DNA from 3 places in the Erwinia billingiae Eb661 genome. Region 3 is predicted to be linked to each of the others. Evidence: predicted binding sites of a transcription regulator. Region 3 holds the regulator's gene; each other region holds the start of a gene.

What was found. The regulator ArgR, encoded in region 3, controls arginine synthesis, uptake and breakdown. The targets are predictions, from matches to a motif close to ANTGAATAAAAATACANT.
Region 1: a site for ArgR is predicted at 3,077-3,094, ahead of argC (N-acetyl-gamma-glutamyl-phosphate reductase). Genes of this name have one in related genera too.
Region 2: a site for ArgR is predicted at 3,947-3,964, ahead of argA (amino-acid N-acetyltransferase). Genes of this name have one in related genera too.

Annotation. Positions count from the first base shown of each region.
Region 1 is NC_014306.1:180,480-186,740, reverse strand. It holds gene EBC_RS02240 (argininosuccinate synthase) at 1-1,137, opposite strand, end outside; gene argB (acetylglutamate kinase) at 1,164-1,940, opposite strand; gene argC (N-acetyl-gamma-glutamyl-phosphate reductase) at 1,956-2,960, opposite strand; gene argE (acetylornithine deacetylase) at 3,141-4,292, shown strand; gene ppc (phosphoenolpyruvate carboxylase) at 4,538-6,261, shown strand, end outside.
Region 2 is NC_014306.1:3,973,904-3,980,164, reverse strand. It holds gene recB (exodeoxyribonuclease V subunit beta) at 1-691, shown strand, start outside; gene recD (exodeoxyribonuclease V subunit alpha) at 679-2,514, shown strand; gene argA (amino-acid N-acetyltransferase) at 2,568-3,914, opposite strand; gene amiC (N-acetylmuramoyl-L-alanine amidase AmiC) at 4,151-5,404, shown strand; tRNA gene EBC_RS19600 (tRNA-Met) at 5,517-5,593, opposite strand; tRNA gene EBC_RS19595 (tRNA-Met) at 5,661-5,737, opposite strand; tRNA gene EBC_RS19590 (tRNA-Met) at 5,803-5,879, opposite strand; gene mltA (murein transglycosylase A) at 6,085-6,261, shown strand, end outside.
Region 3 is NC_014306.1:4,523,457-4,529,717, forward strand. It holds gene degQ (serine endoprotease DegQ) at 1-465, shown strand, start outside; gene degS (outer membrane-stress sensor serine endopeptidase DegS) at 543-1,601, shown strand; gene mdh (malate dehydrogenase) at 1,652-2,587, opposite strand; gene argR (transcriptional regulator ArgR) at 3,023-3,493, shown strand; gene yhcN (peroxide/acid stress response protein YhcN) at 3,931-4,194, shown strand; gene yhcN (peroxide/acid stress response protein YhcN) at 4,310-4,579, shown strand; gene EBC_RS21995 (barstar family protein) at 4,738-5,001, opposite strand; gene EBC_RS22000 (NAD-dependent succinate-semialdehyde dehydrogenase) at 5,054-6,261, opposite strand, start outside.

The DNA of each region.
Region 1 (6,261 bases), 760 kb from region 3:
GTACACTTCATCTTCGCCGAAGGTCGCGAACTCTTCAGAATAGAGGCTGTTAGCCGATTTCTTCTGCGTTGCCGTCACGGTGCCTTTGTACAGCTGCAGCACCACTTCGCCGTTGACGTCTTCAGCCAGTGACTCAGCCGCCGCCTGGATGGATTTGCGCAGTGGCGCGAACCAGCGACCGTCGTACACCACATACGACATCTCATGGCCCAGCTGCTCACGCCATTTGAAGCTGTCACGGTCCAGAACCAGCTGCTCTACGGCGCGCAGTGCGTTCACCATGATGGTGCCGCCTGGGGTTTCGTAGCAGCCGCGGGATTTGATGCCGACCAGACGGTTTTCCACGATGTCGATACGGCCAACGCCGTGTTTGGCACCGATCACGTTCAGCGCGTCCAGACACTGGAACGGGCTCATCGCTTTGCCGTTAACCGCAACAACGCGGCCTTTCTCAACAGTCACAGTCACCTGCTCCGGCTGATCTGGCGCTTCCAGCGGATCGACGGTCCACACCCAGCAATCTTTATTCGGTGCATTCCATGGGCTTTCCAGCACGCCGCCTTCGGTAGAGATATGCCAGGCGTTTTCATCACGGCTGTAGATCTTTTCCAGAGAGGCGGTGGTTGGGATGTTGCGCTCTTTCAGGTAGTCCAGCAGGGCTTCACGGGAACGCAGGTTCCACTCACGCCATGGCGCAACCACTTTCAGCTGTGGTGCCAGCGCGGTATAGGTGGTTTCGAAACGCACCTGGTCGTTACCCTTACCGGTCGCACCGTGGCACAGCGCATCGGCACCCACTTTCAACGCCAGCTCAACCTGCGCTTTAGCGATGATTGGACGCGCCATCGAGGTGCCCAGCAGATAGGTGCCTTCGTACAACGCACCGGTCTGCAGCACGGGGTAAACGTATTCGCTGATGAATTCTTCACGCAGATCGACAACGTGACATTCGGACGCGCCTGACTGCAGAGCTTTCTGCTCAACGCCTTCAAGATCGCCACGTTCCTGACCGATATCAGCCACAAATGCGACCACTTCACAGCCGCCGTAGTTCTCTTTCAGCCATGGAATGATGGCGGAGGTATCCAGACCACCGGAGTAAGCCAGAACGATTTTTTTGATGCTCTTGTCTTGCATTGTCTTTTCCTTGAATCCGTTTCTGATTAAGCGAGGATCCGGGTGCCAATTGACACGCCGTTAAATAGGGTCGGCAGCTGCTCAGCATGACGCCAGCTGGCGATATCTACCGGACGGCCCAGCGTGCGGGCAGCGTCCAGGGCTGCATTGACTTTGACAATCATACCGTCGGTGATCACGCCTTCAGCAATCAACTTCTCAGCTTTGGCGGCGGTCATCTCTTCGATACGCTGTCCCTGGCCGTCGAGGATGCCACTGACATCCGACAGCAGGATTAAATCGGCACCCAGGGTGGCCGCCAATGCGGTCGCAGCCTGGTCGGCGTTGACGTTCATTAACTTACCATCCTGAGTGATGCCGATGGAACTGATCACTGGCAGGAAACCGGCGGTCAGCAGAGTATTAATTAACATCGGCGAACCTGGCGTGGCCAGACCCACGTGGCCGAGTTCTTCGTCGAAGGCTTCCACGTTAACGCTGCTGCCGTCGCCCAGGCAGAGGCCAACTGCCTCGATGCCGTGCTTTTTCGACCAGGCCAGCAGGGTTTTGTTTGCGGTTCCCGCCAGGGCGCCGGTAATAATGTCGATCTGATCCGCAGGCGTGACGCGCAGGCCATTTTTCTTTTTCACCGGCAGCGAGAGCTTGCTCATCAGCTCATCCACCAGGCAGCCACCGCCGTGCACAATCAGCAGTGGACGCTGATGCTCAGCCCGGTAGGCCACCAGCGCGCCAAACAGGCGCTCAAGCGCTTCTTCGCTATCCAGCAGCACGCCACCGAGTTTAATAATTAAAGGAGTCGTCATAATCATCTTCACCGATTAAATAAGTGACTGCGTTTCCGGGAAGCCGAAACGAATATTCAGGCATTGCACTGCCTGCGAGGAGGCGCCTTTCAACAGGTTGTCTTCTGCCGACACGACAATCAGGTGTTCACCCTTCACCGCGAAGCCGATGTCGCAGAATGGCAGACCAACAACACCCTTAATGGACGGCACGCCTTTGTCGTAAACACGCACCAATGGCTTATCGTGATAGGCATTATGGAACGCTTCTGCCACGTCGTCAGCGGTCACACCTGCTTTTAACCGGCAGGTGGTGGTGGCCAGAATACCGCGCGGGAAGTTGCCCAGATGCGGGGTGAAGATCACCGGCACACCGAGGTGCGCTTCGATTTCTGGGTGATGACGATGGGTGAAAATACCGTACGGCTGCAGGCTGACTTCACAGAAGCTGGTGCCGACCGCCGCTTTGCGCCCTGCTCCGCTCACGCCGCTGGTGGCGTTAATCACCGGCCATTGCGCATCGTTCAGCAGGCCCGCTTCGACCAGCGGCTTTAAGGCCAGCTGGGCAGCGGTAGGATAACAACCCGGCACCGCAATCAGCTGCGCTTCTTTAATTTTGTCATGCTGCCACTCGGCAAGACCATATACCGCTTTTTCCAGCCAGTCCTGATGCTGATGCGGGAAGCCGTAGTAGTCTGTGAAGAAGCTTTGATCGTTCACGCGGAAAGCAGCGGAGAGATCGAATACCACACAACCCGCGGCGAGGAACTCTGGCGCAAGGTCATGGCTGACTTCGTGGGCGGTCGCCAGAAAAACGACGTCCACTTTATCGGCATACTGCGAGGCGCTGCTCAGGGGCTGCAGCGGCATATCAAGGATGCCTTTCAGCTGCGGATGAAGATCGGAAAGTAATTTTCCTGCGTCCGGGCTTTGCGCTGAAACCGCCAAAGCGGTTATGTTCACCTGTGGATGACGATTCAGGTAAGTCGCAAGCTCTACGCCAGCATAACCACTGGCACCAACAATCAGCGTATTCAACATCAGACTGACACCTTTTTCTGGTCTCAAATTTCCGGGCTGCAGCGAATTTTCGCTGTCTTCCCACGCGAGCGGCGCTGGACGATGGAGCAATTTGTGGTTTCCATCCGTACGCCGTTAATGTATTTTTATTCACTATTAATGCATGAATATGACACTATCCTAACTCAAGGAATGGCAACAGTGAAGACAAAATTACCCCCTTTTATCGAGTTATACCGTGAGTTGATTGCCACACCGTCGATCAGCGCAACCGATATTGCCATCGATCAGAGTAATGAAACTTTAATCAATTTGCTGGCAGGCTGGTTCCGTGACCTTGGCTTCAGCGTTGAAGTGCAACCGGTGCCCGGCACGCGCCACAAATTCAATATGCTGGCCAGAACCGGAAACGGCGCGGGCGGCCTGCTGCTCGCCGGTCATACCGATACCGTACCGTTCGACGATGGGCGCTGGACGCGCGATCCGTTCACCCTGACCGAGCATGACAACAAGCTTTACGGCCTGGGCACCGCCGACATGAAAGGTTTCTTTGCCTTTATTTTAGATACTCTGCGTGATGTTGACGTGACCAAACTGGAAAAGCCGCTCTACATCCTCGCCACCGCCGATGAAGAAACCACCATGGCCGGCGCGCAGTATTTCTCTGAAAACACCACCATCCGCCCGGACTGCGCGATTATTGGTGAGCCCACCTCACTGAAACCGGTGCGGGCTCATAAAGGCCATTTATCTCAGTCGATCCGCATTCAGGGCCAGTCGGGTCACTCAAGCGATCCGGCGCGTGGCGTCAATGCGATTGAGCTGATGCATGAGTCCATCACTCACCTGATGGGCCTGCGTAATACGTTGAAAGAGCGCTATCACCATGATGGCTTTGCCATCCCGTATCCGACCATGAACTTCGGCTACATCAACGGCGGCGATGCGCCAAACCGCATCTGTGCCTGCTGTGAGATGTATATGGATATTCGTCCGTTACCGGGCCTGTCACTGCAGGATCTGGAAGGTTTGCTGGATGATGCACTGGCTCCGGTGAGTGAACGCTGGCCCGGCCGGGTGACGATTGGCGAATTGCATCCGCCCATTCCAGGCTACGAATGTCCGCGCAACCATCAGCTGGTGCAGGTAGTGGAGAAATTACTGGGTACCGAAACCGAAGTGGTGAACTACTGTACCGAAGCGCCGTTCATTCAGAGGCTGTGCCCAACGCTGGTTTTGGGCCCGGGATCGATCGATCAGGCGCACCAACCGGACGAATATATCGACACCGCATTTATTAAACCCACCCGCGAATTGATCGCTCAGGTTGTGCAGCATTTTTGCCACCACTAAATCACATTTGGGGCAATTCACTGCTGAAACAGCGTGTTGCCCCTGATTTATTCCGTCTTTCATGATAAGAATAACTTATCTCACTTGCCTGTAATTAAATTTCATAAATTACCGACATTTAGCCGCTGAAGCCGCCAGATTTAAGTCATTTGACGAATGGTAACGAACGTGGCTAGATAAAAGGCAAAGTTATGCCGGCAACGGTGAAATAAAGTGACAAAAACAAGAAGGGTGTCAGGGGTCATATGAACGAACAATATTCCGCAATGCGAAGTAATGTCAGTATGCTCGGCAAACTGCTCGGGGATACGATTAAGGATGCACTTGGAGAGAACATCCTTGAGCGGGTGGAAACCATCCGCAAACTCTCGAAGTCATCACGTGCGGGAAATGACGCCCACCGTAAAGAATTGCTGTCAACGCTGCAAAACCTGTCGAATGATGAGCTGCTGCCTGTTGCACGCGCCTTCAGTCAGTTTTTGAATCTGACTAACGTTGCCGAGCAGTACCATACGATTTCCCCGAAGGGTGAAGGGGCCAATCACCCGGAAATGCTGACCAAAGTCTTTGATCGCCTGAAGCAGCAACCTCATCTGACCGAAGCCTCGATCCGTGAAGCTATCGAATCGCTTTCACTGGAACTGGTGCTGACTGCACACCCGACGGAGATCACCCGTCGTACTTTGATCCACAAACTGGTTGAAGTGAACAGCTGCCTGAAGCAGCTCGATCATAACGATCTTTCTGATTACGACCGATCGCAGATTATGCGCCGCCTGCGCCAGCTGGTTGCTCAGGCCTGGCATACCGATGAAATCCGTAAATACCGCCCTTCGCCGGTTGATGAAGCCAAATGGGGCTTCGCCGTGGTCGAAAACAGCCTGTGGGAAGGCGTGCCTAACTTCCTGCGCGAACTGAATGAGCAGGTTGAAGCCTCGTTCGGCGTCAAGCTGCCGGTGGATTTCGTGCCGATCAAGTTCACTTCGTGGATGGGCGGCGACCGTGACGGCAACCCGAACGTCACCGCCGATATCACCCGCCATGTGCTGCAGCTTAGCCGCTGGAAAGCGACCGACCTGTTCCTGCGTGATATCGCCGTGCTGGTGTCAGAGCTGTCGATGTCTGAATGTACGCCAGAAGTGCGTGAGCTGTGTGGTAACCCGGAAGCGCTGGAACCTTACCGCGAGATCATGAAAAACCTGCGTGGTCAGCTGATGAGCACCCAGGCCTACCTGGAACGTCGTCTGAAGGGCGAACGTCTGCCGCGCCCGGCTGACCTGTTGATCTCCAACGACCAGCTGTGGGACCCGCTGTACACCTGTTATCAATCCCTGCAAGCGTGCGGCATGGGCATCATTGCCAATGGCCAGCTGCTGGATACGCTGCGCCGCGTGAAGTGCTTCGGCGTGCCTTTGGTGCGCATTGATATCCGCCAGGAAAGCACCCGCCACACTGAAGCCATTGCCGAAATCACCCGCTTCCTCGGTCTGGGTGATTATGAAAGCTGGTCAGAAGCCGACAAACAGGCGTTCCTGATCCGCGAACTGAATTCAAAACGTCCGCTGCTGCCGCGCAACTGGGAGCCAAGTGCCGATACGCGTGAGGTGCTTGAAACCTGCCGCGTCGCCGCTGAAGTGCCGAAAGGTTCGATTGCCGCTTACGTTATCTCGATGGCCAAAGTGCCGTCCGACGTGCTGGCGGTGCATTTGCTGCTGAAAGAAGCCGGCATCCCGTTCACCATGCCGGTAGCACCGCTGTTTGAAACGCTGGATGACCTGAACAATGCCAATGACGTGATGAGCCAGCTGCTCAACATCGACTGGTATCGCGGCATCATTCAGGGCAAGCAGATGGTAATGATTGGCTACTCTGACTCGGCGAAAGATGCCGGCGTGATGGCCGCAAGCTGGGCGCAATACGAAGCGCAGGATGCATTAATCAAAACCTGTGAGAAAGCCGGCATCGCCCT
Region 2 (6,261 bases), 550 kb from region 3:
CCTGCACGGGCTTTTTGAAAACCTGGACTTCACGCAACCCGTTGAGGATGAGTGGCTCAGCGAGCAGCTGCTGGCACAAGGACATGACCTTGCCTGGCTGCCGGTGATGAAGGCCTGGCTGGAGCGGATTCTCCAAACGCCGCTGGATGATTCCGGCGTCAGCCTCAGCCAGCTTCCTGCCGATAAGCGCCAGGTCGAGCTGCAGTTCTATCTGCCGATTCAGCAAATGCTGACCGCTTCCGGACTGGATAAGCTTATTCGCCACCACGATCCGCTTTCTGCCGAATGTCCTCCACTAAACTTCCAGCAGGTTCAGGGGATGCTGAAAGGCTTTATCGACCTGGTCTTTTGCTGGCAGGGGAAATATTACCTGCTCGATTACAAATCCAACTGGCTCGGGGCTTCAGCAGAAGACTACACGCCAGAGGCGATGGCGCTGGCAATGCAATCGCACCGCTATGATTTGCAGTATCAACTTTACAGCCTGGCGCTGCACCGCTATCTGCGCCATCGTCTGGCGGATTATGACTATCAGCAGCATTTTGGTGGCGTGTTCTATTTGTTTTTACGCGGCGTGGACGGCACCGCCAGCGAGAACGGTATTTACCGAACGCGGCCGGATGTTGGGTTTATCACCGCGCTGGACGCGCTGTTTGCCGGTACCGCGCAGGAGGACGTATGTCAGGGATAGCCGCGCTGTTGCAACAGGCCGGTGAACTGCGGCTGTTCCGCTCGCTGGATATACAGTTTGCCCGCATGATTGCGTCTGAAGATCATCCTGCTTTAATGCTGGCCGCGGCCTGCGTCAGCGCGGAAGCCGGAGAAGGGCATGTTTGCCTGCCTTTGGCCCAGTTTACCGAACAGGCGTTGTTTGACGGGCGACAGCCTGAACTTGCCCGTCAGCTGTGGCGGGCAGCGGGTGAACCAGCGTGGCTGGACCTGTTGCAAAACGCTGAGGCCGTCGGTGACGGTTCCACGGCCACACCGCTGGTTTTGCATCAGCAGCGTCTTTACCTGCACCGCATGTGGCAGTCTGAAGGAGAGGTGGCGCGATTTATTGGGCGGGAAGCCGCTGCAACCGCATTCGACCCGCAGCAGCTGCGCGCAGCACTGGATCGGCAGTTTGGTCAGCAGCCGGATGACTGGCAAAAGATTGCGGCTGCGGTCGCGATCACCCGTCAGATCTCGGTGATTTCCGGCGGACCAGGCACCGGTAAAACCACCACCGTGGCCAAACTGCTGGCCACCTTGCTCTCGCTGTCGCAAGAGACGGTACGTATCCGTCTGGCCGCGCCAACCGGTAAAGCCGCGGCCCGATTGACCGAATCGCTGGGCAAAGCTCTGCAGCGGCTGGAGGTCAGTAACGAGGAGAAACAGCGGTTCCCGGCTGAGGCGACCACGCTGCACCGCCTGCTCGGTGCGGTGCCCGGCAGTCAGAGAATGCGTTATCACGCCGGTAACCCATTGCACCTCGATCTGCTGGTGGTGGATGAAGCGTCGATGGTCGATCTGCCGATGATGGCTAACCTGATTGCCGCGTTACCTTCGCAGGCGCGGGTGATCTTCCTCGGTGACCGCGATCAGCTGGCCTCGGTTGAAGCGGGCGCGGTATTGGGCGATATCTGCCGCTGCGCTGAAACGGGATACAGTCTTGCACGTGCAGAAGAGCTGAGTGCCTTAACGGGCTGCCTTATCGAAGGCCGGGAAGACCCGCAGGCGCCGCCGGTGCGTGACAGTATTTGCCTGCTGCGCAAGAGCTACCGCTTCGATGCCTCTTCAGGAATTGGTCAGCTGGCGCTGGCCGTCAATGCGGGCGATACGCGCCAGGTCGATGCAGTCTTTGCCGCTGATTACGCCGATATTGAGCGCTTCACGTTGGGGAGTAGCGAAGCGTATCAGCATCTGCTTACTGCCTGTGTTGCCGGATACCGCGACTATCTGAGCCGCCTTGCAGCCGGTGCACAGCCTGCCGATGTGCTGGATGCGTTTAGCCGTTTCCAGCTGCTTTGCGCGCTGCGCGAAGGGCCGTTTGGGGTGATGGGGCTGAATGAACGCATTGAGGTCTCGCTGCAAAAAGCGGGCTTGATCCGTCGTTCACCGGGCGCGGCGAATAAATGGTATCCCGGCCGGCCGGTGATGATTGCCCGCAACGACAGTGCGTTGGGGCTGTTTAACGGCGACATTGGTATTGCGATGCTGGATGAGGAACAGGCGCTGAAGGTGTTCTTCCCACTGCCTGACGGCAGCATCAAAGCCGTACAGCCCAGCCGACTGCCGCCGCACGATACTGCCTATGCGATGACGGTGCATAAATCGCAGGGATCCGAATTCGATCACACCGTGCTGGTGCTGCCTAATCAGTTCACGCCGGTGCTGACCCGCGAGCTGGTTTACACCGCCATCACCCGCGCGAAATTACGATTAACGCTGTATGCGGAGCAAAACGTGTTAAACAGCGCGGTGAAAATGCGCACCTTGAGGCGCAGCGGGCTGGTCGAACGGCTTACCGAATAATCGGGCTGAGATGAGACGTTAAAAAGGGGCGATAAATCGCCCCTTTTTGGTCTTCAGGAGAAGAGACGCGCGTGGCGCAGATCGGCCATCAGCACTTTTGAGCGGCGCTGATAGTTGTACATCAGCTTTTTGCTTTCCGGCAGCAGTTCGATATCGACCGGCGTAAAGCCGCGTTCCTGGAACCAGTGAATGCTGCGGGTGGTCAGCACGAAGAGTTTCTTCAGCCCCATCTGACGCGCCTGCAGTGCCACGCGTTCCAGCAAGGCTTCACCGCGCGAGGAACTGCGGTAATCAGGATGCACCGCCACACAGGCCATCTCGCCAATCGCTTCTTCCGGGAACGGATAGAGCGCGGCGCAGCCAATCGTCAGGTTATCGCGCTCAATGATGGTGAACTTATCAATTTCCATCTCTAGCTGCTCGCGTGAGCGACGAACCAGAATTCCCTGCTGCTCCAGCGGACGGATCAACTCCAGAATGCCGCCGATATCATTAATGGTGGCACGGCGGATCTGCTCGGCACTTTCCATCACGATCTGCGTACCGATGCCATCGCGCGAGAACAGTTCCTGTAACAGCGCGCCGTCTTCCTGGTAGCTGATCAAATGGCTACGACGCACGCCGCTGCGGCAGGCTTTAACCGCACCACGCAGAAAACGCACGGTGCCGGACAGGTAGTCATCGCGCGTTTCCAGCTCTTCAATACGCTGCTGGGCATCATTCGGGAACAGCTCGGAGATGATATTGCCTTCATCATTGGTCACGCCCTGTTCGGAGCAGAAACCAATCATCTTCTCGGCTTTCAGCTTGATGGCCAACTGCGTCGCCACTTCTTCAGAGGTCAGGTTGAAGCTCTCACCGGTGACGGAAACCGCAACCGGCCCCATCAGCACAATTGCGCCGCTATCCAGCTGACGGTGAATCGCTTCTTCATCGATACGACGAATACGGCCGCTGTGGCAGTAATCCACGCCATCATCCACGCCTAACGGTTGGGCAATAATAAAGTTGCCGCTGACCACATTAATATGCGCACCCTGCAACGGGGTATTGTTCAGGCTCATCGACAGGCGGGCGGTAATATCCAGCTGTAAACGGCCTGCGGCCTGCTTAACCAACTCAAGGGATTGCGCATCGGTGACACGGGTATGCTTGTGATAAATCGGCTCCAGCTGGTGTTCAGCCAGGTTGGCGTCTATCTGCGGCCGGGCGCCATACACCACCACCAGGCGAATGCCCAGGCTGTGCAGCAGGCCAATATCATTGACGATGCTTGAGAAGTTCTCATGCTCGATGGCTTCACCACCCAACATAATGACAAACGTCTTACCACGGTGGGCATTGATATAGGGCACGGTATGACGAAAACCCTGAACCAGCTCGGTACTCCGTTCCTTCACGGCAAACCCTCTATGAATTATTATTCGCTAAAAGTGTATTTTTATTCTTTTATTGGCCGGGCGCAAGGGGCAATTTCTCAGTATTTTCTGGTTTCTTTCCCTGGCGGCCACGCTAATACGCTGCATTTTATCGCTTTTTCTGGGTGACACCGCCGGAGGGATTCGCTAAAGTTTTTGCACTTGGTAGTCATTTGGCTTTTTTTTAGACACAGTTCAGCAAACACCTCTGGAGTAGCATGTCCGATTTACCCTCACCAGGCCGCCGCCGGTGGTTAAAAAACGCCGGCGCCGTCGTGCTGCTGAGCGTCAGCAAAGTAGGGCTGGCCGCCAGCAGCCATGTGGTGGCCATCCGCATCTGGCCGTCTTCAACCTATTCCCGGCTGACGCTGGAATCCAACCGCCCGCTGAAATATAAGCAGTTTGCGCTCAGTCATCCCGAACGTGTGGTGATTGATATTGCCAATATCCAGCTTAACCATGCGCTGAAAGGCGTCGGGAACCTGGTGCGCAGCAACGATCCCTACATTAAAAATGCGCGAGTGGGGCAGTTCGATGCCAATACCGTCCGACTGGTGCTTGAGCTAAAGCAAAATGTGTCGCCAAAGATTTTCACCCTCGCGCCCGTCGCCGGGATCCGCGATCGCCTGGTGCTGGATCTCTATCCGGCAAAAGGCAGCAGTTACGATCATGCTGACGATCCGCTTCTGTCGTTACTGGAAGATTACAACAAAGGCGATCTGGAAAAGAGCCAGCCTGCAGCGGCGGCTTTGCCGGGCAAGGCGGGACGGGATCGGCCGATTGTGATCATGCTCGATCCGGGGCACGGCGGCGAAGACTCGGGGGCCATCGGCAAACATAAAACCCGCGAAAAGGACATCGTGCTGAAGATCGCCAGACGACTGAAGGTGTTGATCGACAAGCAGCCCAATATGCGGGCCTATATGACGCGCAACGAAGATGTCTTTATTCCGTTAAAAGTCAGGGTGGCCAAAGCGCGCAAACAGCGTGCCGATCTGTTTATCTCCATCCATGCCGATGCCTTCACCAGCCGTGCGGCACGCGGCTCGTCGGTATTTGCGCTCTCGACCAAAGGCGCGACCAGCACTGCGGCACGTTTTCTGGCGCAGACGCAGAATGAATCAGACCTGATTGGCGGCGTCAGCATGAGCGGCGATCGCTATCTTGATCACACCATGTTCGATATGGTGCAGAGCCTGACCATCAACGACAGCCTGAAATTTGGTAAAGAGGTGCTGTCCCGCCTCGGCAAGGTCAACCATTTACATAAACGAACCGTCGACCAGGCGGGCTTTGCCGTGCTGAAAGCGCCCGACATCCCGTCGATTCTGGTGGAAACAGCGTTTATCAGTAATTTAGAAGAAGAACGAAAGCTGCGGACGACGCGTTATCAGCATCAGGTGGCGGAATCTATTCTGGCGGGGATCAAAGCTTACTTCGCCAGTGGCGCAAGCCTGGCACCCAGAAAATAATCGGGATTGTGGGGCGGGGTGCTGCTCGCCCGGCATTAAGCGCACAGGCAAATCCATTGCGGGGAATTTGGCGGAGGCCAGAAACAAAAAAACACCCGTTAAGGTGTTAAGTTGGTTGCGGGAGCCGGATTTGAACCGACGACCTTCGGGTTATGAGCCCGACGAGCTACCAGGCTGCTCCATCCCGCGTCCGTAGTGTACTACTGTTGCTTCCGTCACAACAGGTCTTTCTTTTACTGCTTTCTCCGAAGAGAAATGGTTGCGGGAGCCAGATTTGAACTGACGACCTTCGGGTTATGAGCCCGACGAGCTACCAGGCTGCTCCATCCCGCGTCCGATATACTGTTGCTTCCATCACAACAGGTCTTGCTGTTCACAGAACATTCTCCGAAGAGAAATGGTTGCGGGAGCCAGATTTGAACTGACGACCTTCGGGTTATGAGCCCGACGAGCTACCAGGCTGCTCCATCCCGCGTCTGTGGAAGCGCACTATACGCTGTAGGAGTTTTGATGCAACCCCTTTCTGCAATAAAGTCATCAAAATAGCGCTTACTGCTCACTTCTTCTGCATTTGCCTTATTCTCGTACAGCAACCGATGAACTTTACCGTTGAGCCGTTTAATTCTCCCGGTGCCTTTGCTATCTTCGGCGAGGAATTCCGCATAGAGGGCAGTGAAATAATGAAAGGATGTTGGGCGAAGTTTGCAGTAACAGGGGCGTTGCTTGCCCTGCTGGCGGGATGTTCCTCAAAACCGACCGATCGTGGCCAGCAGTATAAAGACGGAAAGCTGGACGAGCCGCTCGGACTGGTCAATCAGCCGAATGCGAAAGGGCGTCCGGTGAATGGCAAAGACTTC
Region 3 (6,261 bases):
GCGGCGGCGAAAGCGGGCATCAAGGCCGGGGATATCATCACCAGTCTGGATGACAAGCCGATCGACAGCTTCGCTGCACTGCGGGTGAAAATTGGTACTACCGCACCGGGTAAAGACGTCAAGGTCGGCCTGATCCGTGAAGGTAAGCCGGTTAACGTTACCGTTAAACTGGATGCCAGTACGCAAACCTCGACCACGGCCGATCAGACCACTCCGGCTCTGCAAGGTGCTACCTTCATCGATGGCGCCGCGAAAGACGGAACCAAAGGCGTGGTAGTGGATGACGTGACCAAAGCCTCACCCGCTGAGCAATATGGCCTGAAAAAAGGCGATGTGATTATTGGCCTCAACCGCACCAAGGTGGCTAATCTGGCCGAGCTGCGCAAGCTGCTGGAAGCCAAGCCACCGCTGCTGGCGCTGAACGTGATCCGTGGCGATGCGAGTATCTATCTGCTTTTACGTTAAATCATGAAGCGGACACCTGCGTGTCCGCTTAACTCATGCTATCCTGCCAAACGTTCATTCACTCACCATTTAAAGCCATGTTTCCTAAACTATTGCGTTCAGTGCTTCTTGGCCTTGTAGTTGCGGGTTTGCTGCTGGCCGGCATGCCAGCATTGCGGATCGGCAGTGACTTTTTCTCGCACAAAGATGACAGCGCTAATGAAACGCCTGTCAGCTACAACTCTGCCGTGCGTCGGGCTGCCCCGGCGGTAGTGAATGTCTACAATCGCAGTGCCAATGCCTCTGCTGACAACCTCGAAATCCGCACGCTGGGATCTGGCGTGATCATGGATGGGCGTGGCTATATCCTTACTAATAAACACGTGATCAACGATGCCGAGCAGATTATCGTTGCGCTGCAAGATGGCCGCATCTTTGAGGCAATGTTAGTAGGTTCGGACAGCCTGACCGACCTAGCGGTGTTGAAGATCACCGCGTCCAGCCTGCCCGTTATCCCAATCAATCCCGCGCGCATTGCCCATATCGGCGATTTAGTGATGGCTATCGGCAACCCGTACAATATTGGGCAGACGGTGACCCAGGGGATTATCAGCGCCACTGGCCGCGTTGGTCTGAGCCCTTCCCGCTACCAGAACTTCTTACAGACAGATGCTTCCATCAACAAAGGGAACTCGGGCGGCGCCTTGATTAACTCTCTCGGTGAACTGATGGGAATCAATACGCTGTCGTTTGATAAGAGTAACGACGGTGAAACGCCGGAAGGCATTGGCTTTGCCATCCCTACGGCACTGGCTGCGAAAATCATGGATAAGCTTATTCGCGATGGTCGCGTAATCCGTGGGTTCATCGGCATCAGTGGCCGTGAAGTGCCGCAAATGCACGGACAAAACAGCAGCCTGGATCATATTCAGGGCATTGTGGTGACCAATGTTTCTCAGGGAGGCCCGGCAGCCAAAGCGGGTCTGCAAATCAATGATGTGATCACCAACGTGAACCATAAACCGGCTATTTCGGCGGTGGAAACAATGGATCAGGTTGCGGAGATTCGACCAGGAACCGTCATTGACGTGGATATCATTCGCAACGATCAAAAAATGACGCTGCCGATTACCGTGCTGGAATATCCGGGGAATTAAGCGGGAAGTGATGGAATGCAGGGCCAGACAGCGCCGGCCCTGTAGCAGGCTTATTTAACGAATTCTTCGCCCAAGGTAATGTCTTTCTTCAGCGTATCCAACATGCCGTCCAACGACTTCTGCTCAAAAGCGCTCAGCGTGCCGATTGGCTTGCGCTCAACGATGCCGTTTTTACCCAGCAGCAGCGGTTGTGAGAAGAAGCGAGCATGTGCGCCATCTCCCTCAACATAAGCACATTCCACAACGTTGCTTTCACCGTTCAGAGCGCGTACCAGCGACAGACCGAATTTGGCCGCAGCCTGGCCCATCGACAGCGTCGCGGATCCGCCACCTGCTTTCGCCTCAACCACTTCGGTACCCGCGTTCTGGATACGTTTCGTCAGATCGGCCACTTCCTGTTCAGAGAAGCTGACGCCTGGGATCTGGGAGAGCAGAGGCAAGATAGTCACGCCTGAGTGTCCACCCACTACCGGGATGTTCAGCTCGGCAGGATTTTTGCCCTTCAGCTCAGCGACGAAGGTGTTGGAACGGATGATATCCAGCGTGGTAACGCCAAAAAGTTTGTTTTTATCGTAAACGCCGGCTTTTTTCAGCACTTCCGCAGCAATCGCGACCGTGGTGTTAACCGGGTTAGTGATGATACCTATCAACGCCTTAGGGCAAGTGCTGGCAACCTGTTCAATCAGATTACGAACAATACCGGCGTTAACATTGAACAGATCGGAGCGATCCATGCCTGGCTTACGCGCCACGCCAGCGGAGATCAGGACCACGTCAGCGCCTTTCAGCGCCGGCGTTGCGTCTTCGCCACAGAAACCTTTGATATTGACTGCGGTAGGGATATGGCTCAAATCAACAGCTACGCCAGGCGTAACGGGAGCGATGTCGTACAGAGAGAGGTCGGAACCCGCCGGAAGCTGGGTTTTTAGCAGAAGTGCGAGAGCCTGGCCAATACCGCCAGCTGCGCCGAGAACTGCAACTTTCATCCTGAACTCCTTATTATAGTGAGCGTAAAGTGCTGTGAATCCATCTGGTTATGAACATAGTCCAGCCTTCAGCGCTTTGCGATTGCTTTCATGTCGATCTGAGCGCTCACGCCCAAAACCGCTGAAGCAAATGATTAACCGCATAGGGTGCAAGGCCGCTCGTAGCCAGCGACAAACAGCACGATTCGGCCTTACATTACACCCTTAGCGCTAAGCAGAACAACATCAATTTAATAACAAATCGTTTACTTTTTGCGCTACATCCTTGTCTGAGCGGGCATTTTTTTTCCATCAAAAGTTTGGCATACTGTCACCCCTTCACCGCTCCCCCGCATAAAACACCCTGCCTTATTGCATAACCATTCATTTAATTGCATAATCACCGCCAGTCCCATCAGGGAATCCCCTTTATTTCTGACTCTTAAGCGGAAGCCTATGCGTAACCCATCAAAACAGGAAGACCTGATTAAAGCCTTTAAGGCTTTATTGAAGGAAGAGAAGTTCAGCTCGCAGGGCGAGATCGTCGCCGCTTTACAGGAAGATGGCTTCGACAATATCAATCAGTCTAAAGTCTCCCGCATGTTGACCAAGTTTGGTGCCGTGCGCACACGCAACGCCAAGATGGAAATGGTCTATTGCCTGCCTGCGGAACTGGGCGTGCCGACCACCACCAGCCCGCTTAAAAACCTCGTGCTGGATATCGACTACAACGATGCGTTGGTGGTAATCCATACCAGTCCGGGTGCCGCGCAGCTTATCGCTCGCCTGCTGGATTCCCTCGGCAAAGCTGAAGGGATCCTTGGCACCATTGCCGGCGATGACACCATCTTTATTACCCCTGCCCGCGCCTTTACGGTAAAGCAGCTGTTCGAAGCGATCCTGATCCTCTTCGAGCAAGAGTTATAAGCAGCAGCAATTAACGCCTGATTTTTAACCTAAGGCTAACCACCCCGTATCATCATCTTTTCTTAGAGCCGGCGCCTGCCGGCTTTAGCTTTTCTGCCCTTCCACGCCTCACTATTCAGCATGATGCACTGCCTCGCGGGCGACATGTCAGGCAGAAAAACCAGATACTCTCGTCTCATGGTGTGATCCACCACAAATAAGCGCACGAATGGCTAAAGTCACATATCCCTATGTTTTTACATGTATTTAACATGGATAGGGCAACTTATAAGCGTTTTTTATAACGTCTGGTTATTAAAATGCAGTTTTCGGTTAAAGTATCCCAACAAAAAATTATTAGCACGCTATTAATTTTTTACGTTATTAGATCTATACTTGTTTTCGTGATGACAATCACACTAAACAAAAAGATAAAAACATACTACGAGGAAATAATCATGAACATTAAAACTACTGTTGCGGCTGTAACCGTTCTTTCTGCTCTCTCTTTTGGTGCTTTTGCAGCTGAATCTGTTAATGCGGATCAGGCGCAAAATCTGCAATCAGTTGGCACCATCTCCGTAAGCGGCGTTGCCGGTTCACCGATGGACATCCGCCAGCAGCTGAATGCGAAAGCTGACGCTCAGGGCGCAAGTGCTTACCGAGTTATCGAGGCGTACAACAACGGTAACTACCACGCGACTGCAGAGCTGTACAAATAAGCAAAGATTACCCGGCAATACGGTATTAACGACTAAATAAAAACGGTAACCCCAAGAATAATAAACGCTTTTTAGCCCTTTCGGTTACCGCTCAACCCTATCTGGAGCATCTATCATGAAAACCAAATTAGCAATCGCAGTACTCGGCCTGGCCTCAGTTCTTTCTTTCGGCGCCAGCGCCGCTCACCTGATAACTGATCAGCAGGCAAGCGAGCAGAACCTGCAGTCAATGGGCACCATTAGTGTTAGTGGTGTTGATGGCGCGCCAACCGATATCCGTCATGAGCTTTCTCAGAAAGCGGATCAGCAAGGTGCCAGCTCTTATCGTGTGATCGAAGCGCGTAACGATGGCAACTACCACGCCACCGCAGAGCTGTATAAATAAATTCTGATAAGTACAAAAAATTAGAAGGTGCCAGCACCTGCGTGTTGTCGAACGCGCGAATCCCTCTCGCTGGCTTGTCACTGCTACTGTAAGACATTCCTCGTCAGTATGACGAACCCTTTGGCCCCGCTTGTCGGGGCCCTTTTTGTTTCTGCTGACTAGCGAACGTTAAATCGGAGCTGCCCTTCCAGCTCCTCTTCTGCTTCATCAAACAGCAGGATTAACGCGCCATAACGCCGCTTCTGTCCGCTCCCCAAATGTACAAATTCAATTTCCAGGGGTAATGGCAACAGCGTCACCGCGTCCCATAAGCTGTCCAAATCCTTCACATTCAGATCGGCCAGCGCAAACCGTTCGCTGAACTGGCGGTAGAAGTGTGCCTGATCGACAATTTCATCAAAATCAAAAATCTCTGTTCTCATGCTAGCCGCTCCACGAGGCCCACGGTTGGGCGGCATACTGCCGCCCGGTGAGTTACAGTCCCCCAATATGCAGGGCTTTCACTTCTAAAAACTCTTCCAGTCCCAGCACCGAACCTTCACGTCCTAGGCCAGATTCTTTTACGCCGCCGAAAGGTGCCAGCTCCGTCGAGACGGCACACTCGTTAATGCCGACCATGCCACTCTCCAGTGCCGCCGACACGCGGAACACACGCTGAAGGTTTTGCGTATAAAAATACGCAGCCAGCCCGAACTCGGTATCATTTGCCCGACGAATAACCTCGTCTTCCTCATCAAAACGGAAGCAGGCAGCCACGGGGCCAAAGGTCTCTTCTTTTGCCAGCTTCATCTTCTCGTTGGCTTCGGCTATCACCGTGGGCTGCCAGAAATTGCCACCCAGAACATGGCGGGCACCGCCAGTAACAATCTTGCCTCCGTGGGCGACCGCATCCTTGACGTGTTCTTCCACTTTCTCCAGCGCAGAAGCCTCTATCAGCGGCCCGACGATCACCCCTTCTTCCATGCCATTACCGACCTTCAGTTTTTTCACCTCATCAGCCAGCTGGCTGACGAAGCGGTCATAAACGCGGTTGTGGATATAGAAGCGGTTCACGCTGACGCAAACTTGGCCAGCGTTACGGAATTTATTGGCGATGGCGCCTTTCACCGCGGCATCAATATCGGCATCGTCAAACACGATATAGGGTGCGTTACCGCCCAGTTCCATCGAGACCTTTTTCATCGTCTCTGCGGCATTTCGCATCAACAGCTTGCCGACGGCGGTCGAGCCGGTAAACGAGATCTTCCGAACCGCCTTGCTGGCCATAATGGCATCGCTGATTGCATGGGTGTCGCCCGCGACAGCATTGAGAACTCCATCGGGTACACCGGCTTTCTTCGCCAGTGCCAGCAGCGCAAAGGCTGAAAGTGGGGTGTTGTTGGCGGGTTTGATAATGCCGGTACAGCCTGCGGCCAGTGCAGGACCAAGTTTGCGGGTCAACATTGCCATGGGGAAATTCCACGGTGTGATCGCGGCCACCACCCCAATCGCTTCCCGCGTGGCCAGGATCCGCGAGCCGGCTTTGGCAGGAGGAATGATCTCGCCGTTAGCGCGCTTGGCCTGTTCAGCAAACCATTGAATGAAGCTGGCGGCATACTCCACTTCGCCTTCAGCTTCCTTCAGCGGTTTGCCCTGTTCGGCGGTCATTAACTTGCCGAGCCAGGCTTTGTTGTCGATCATCA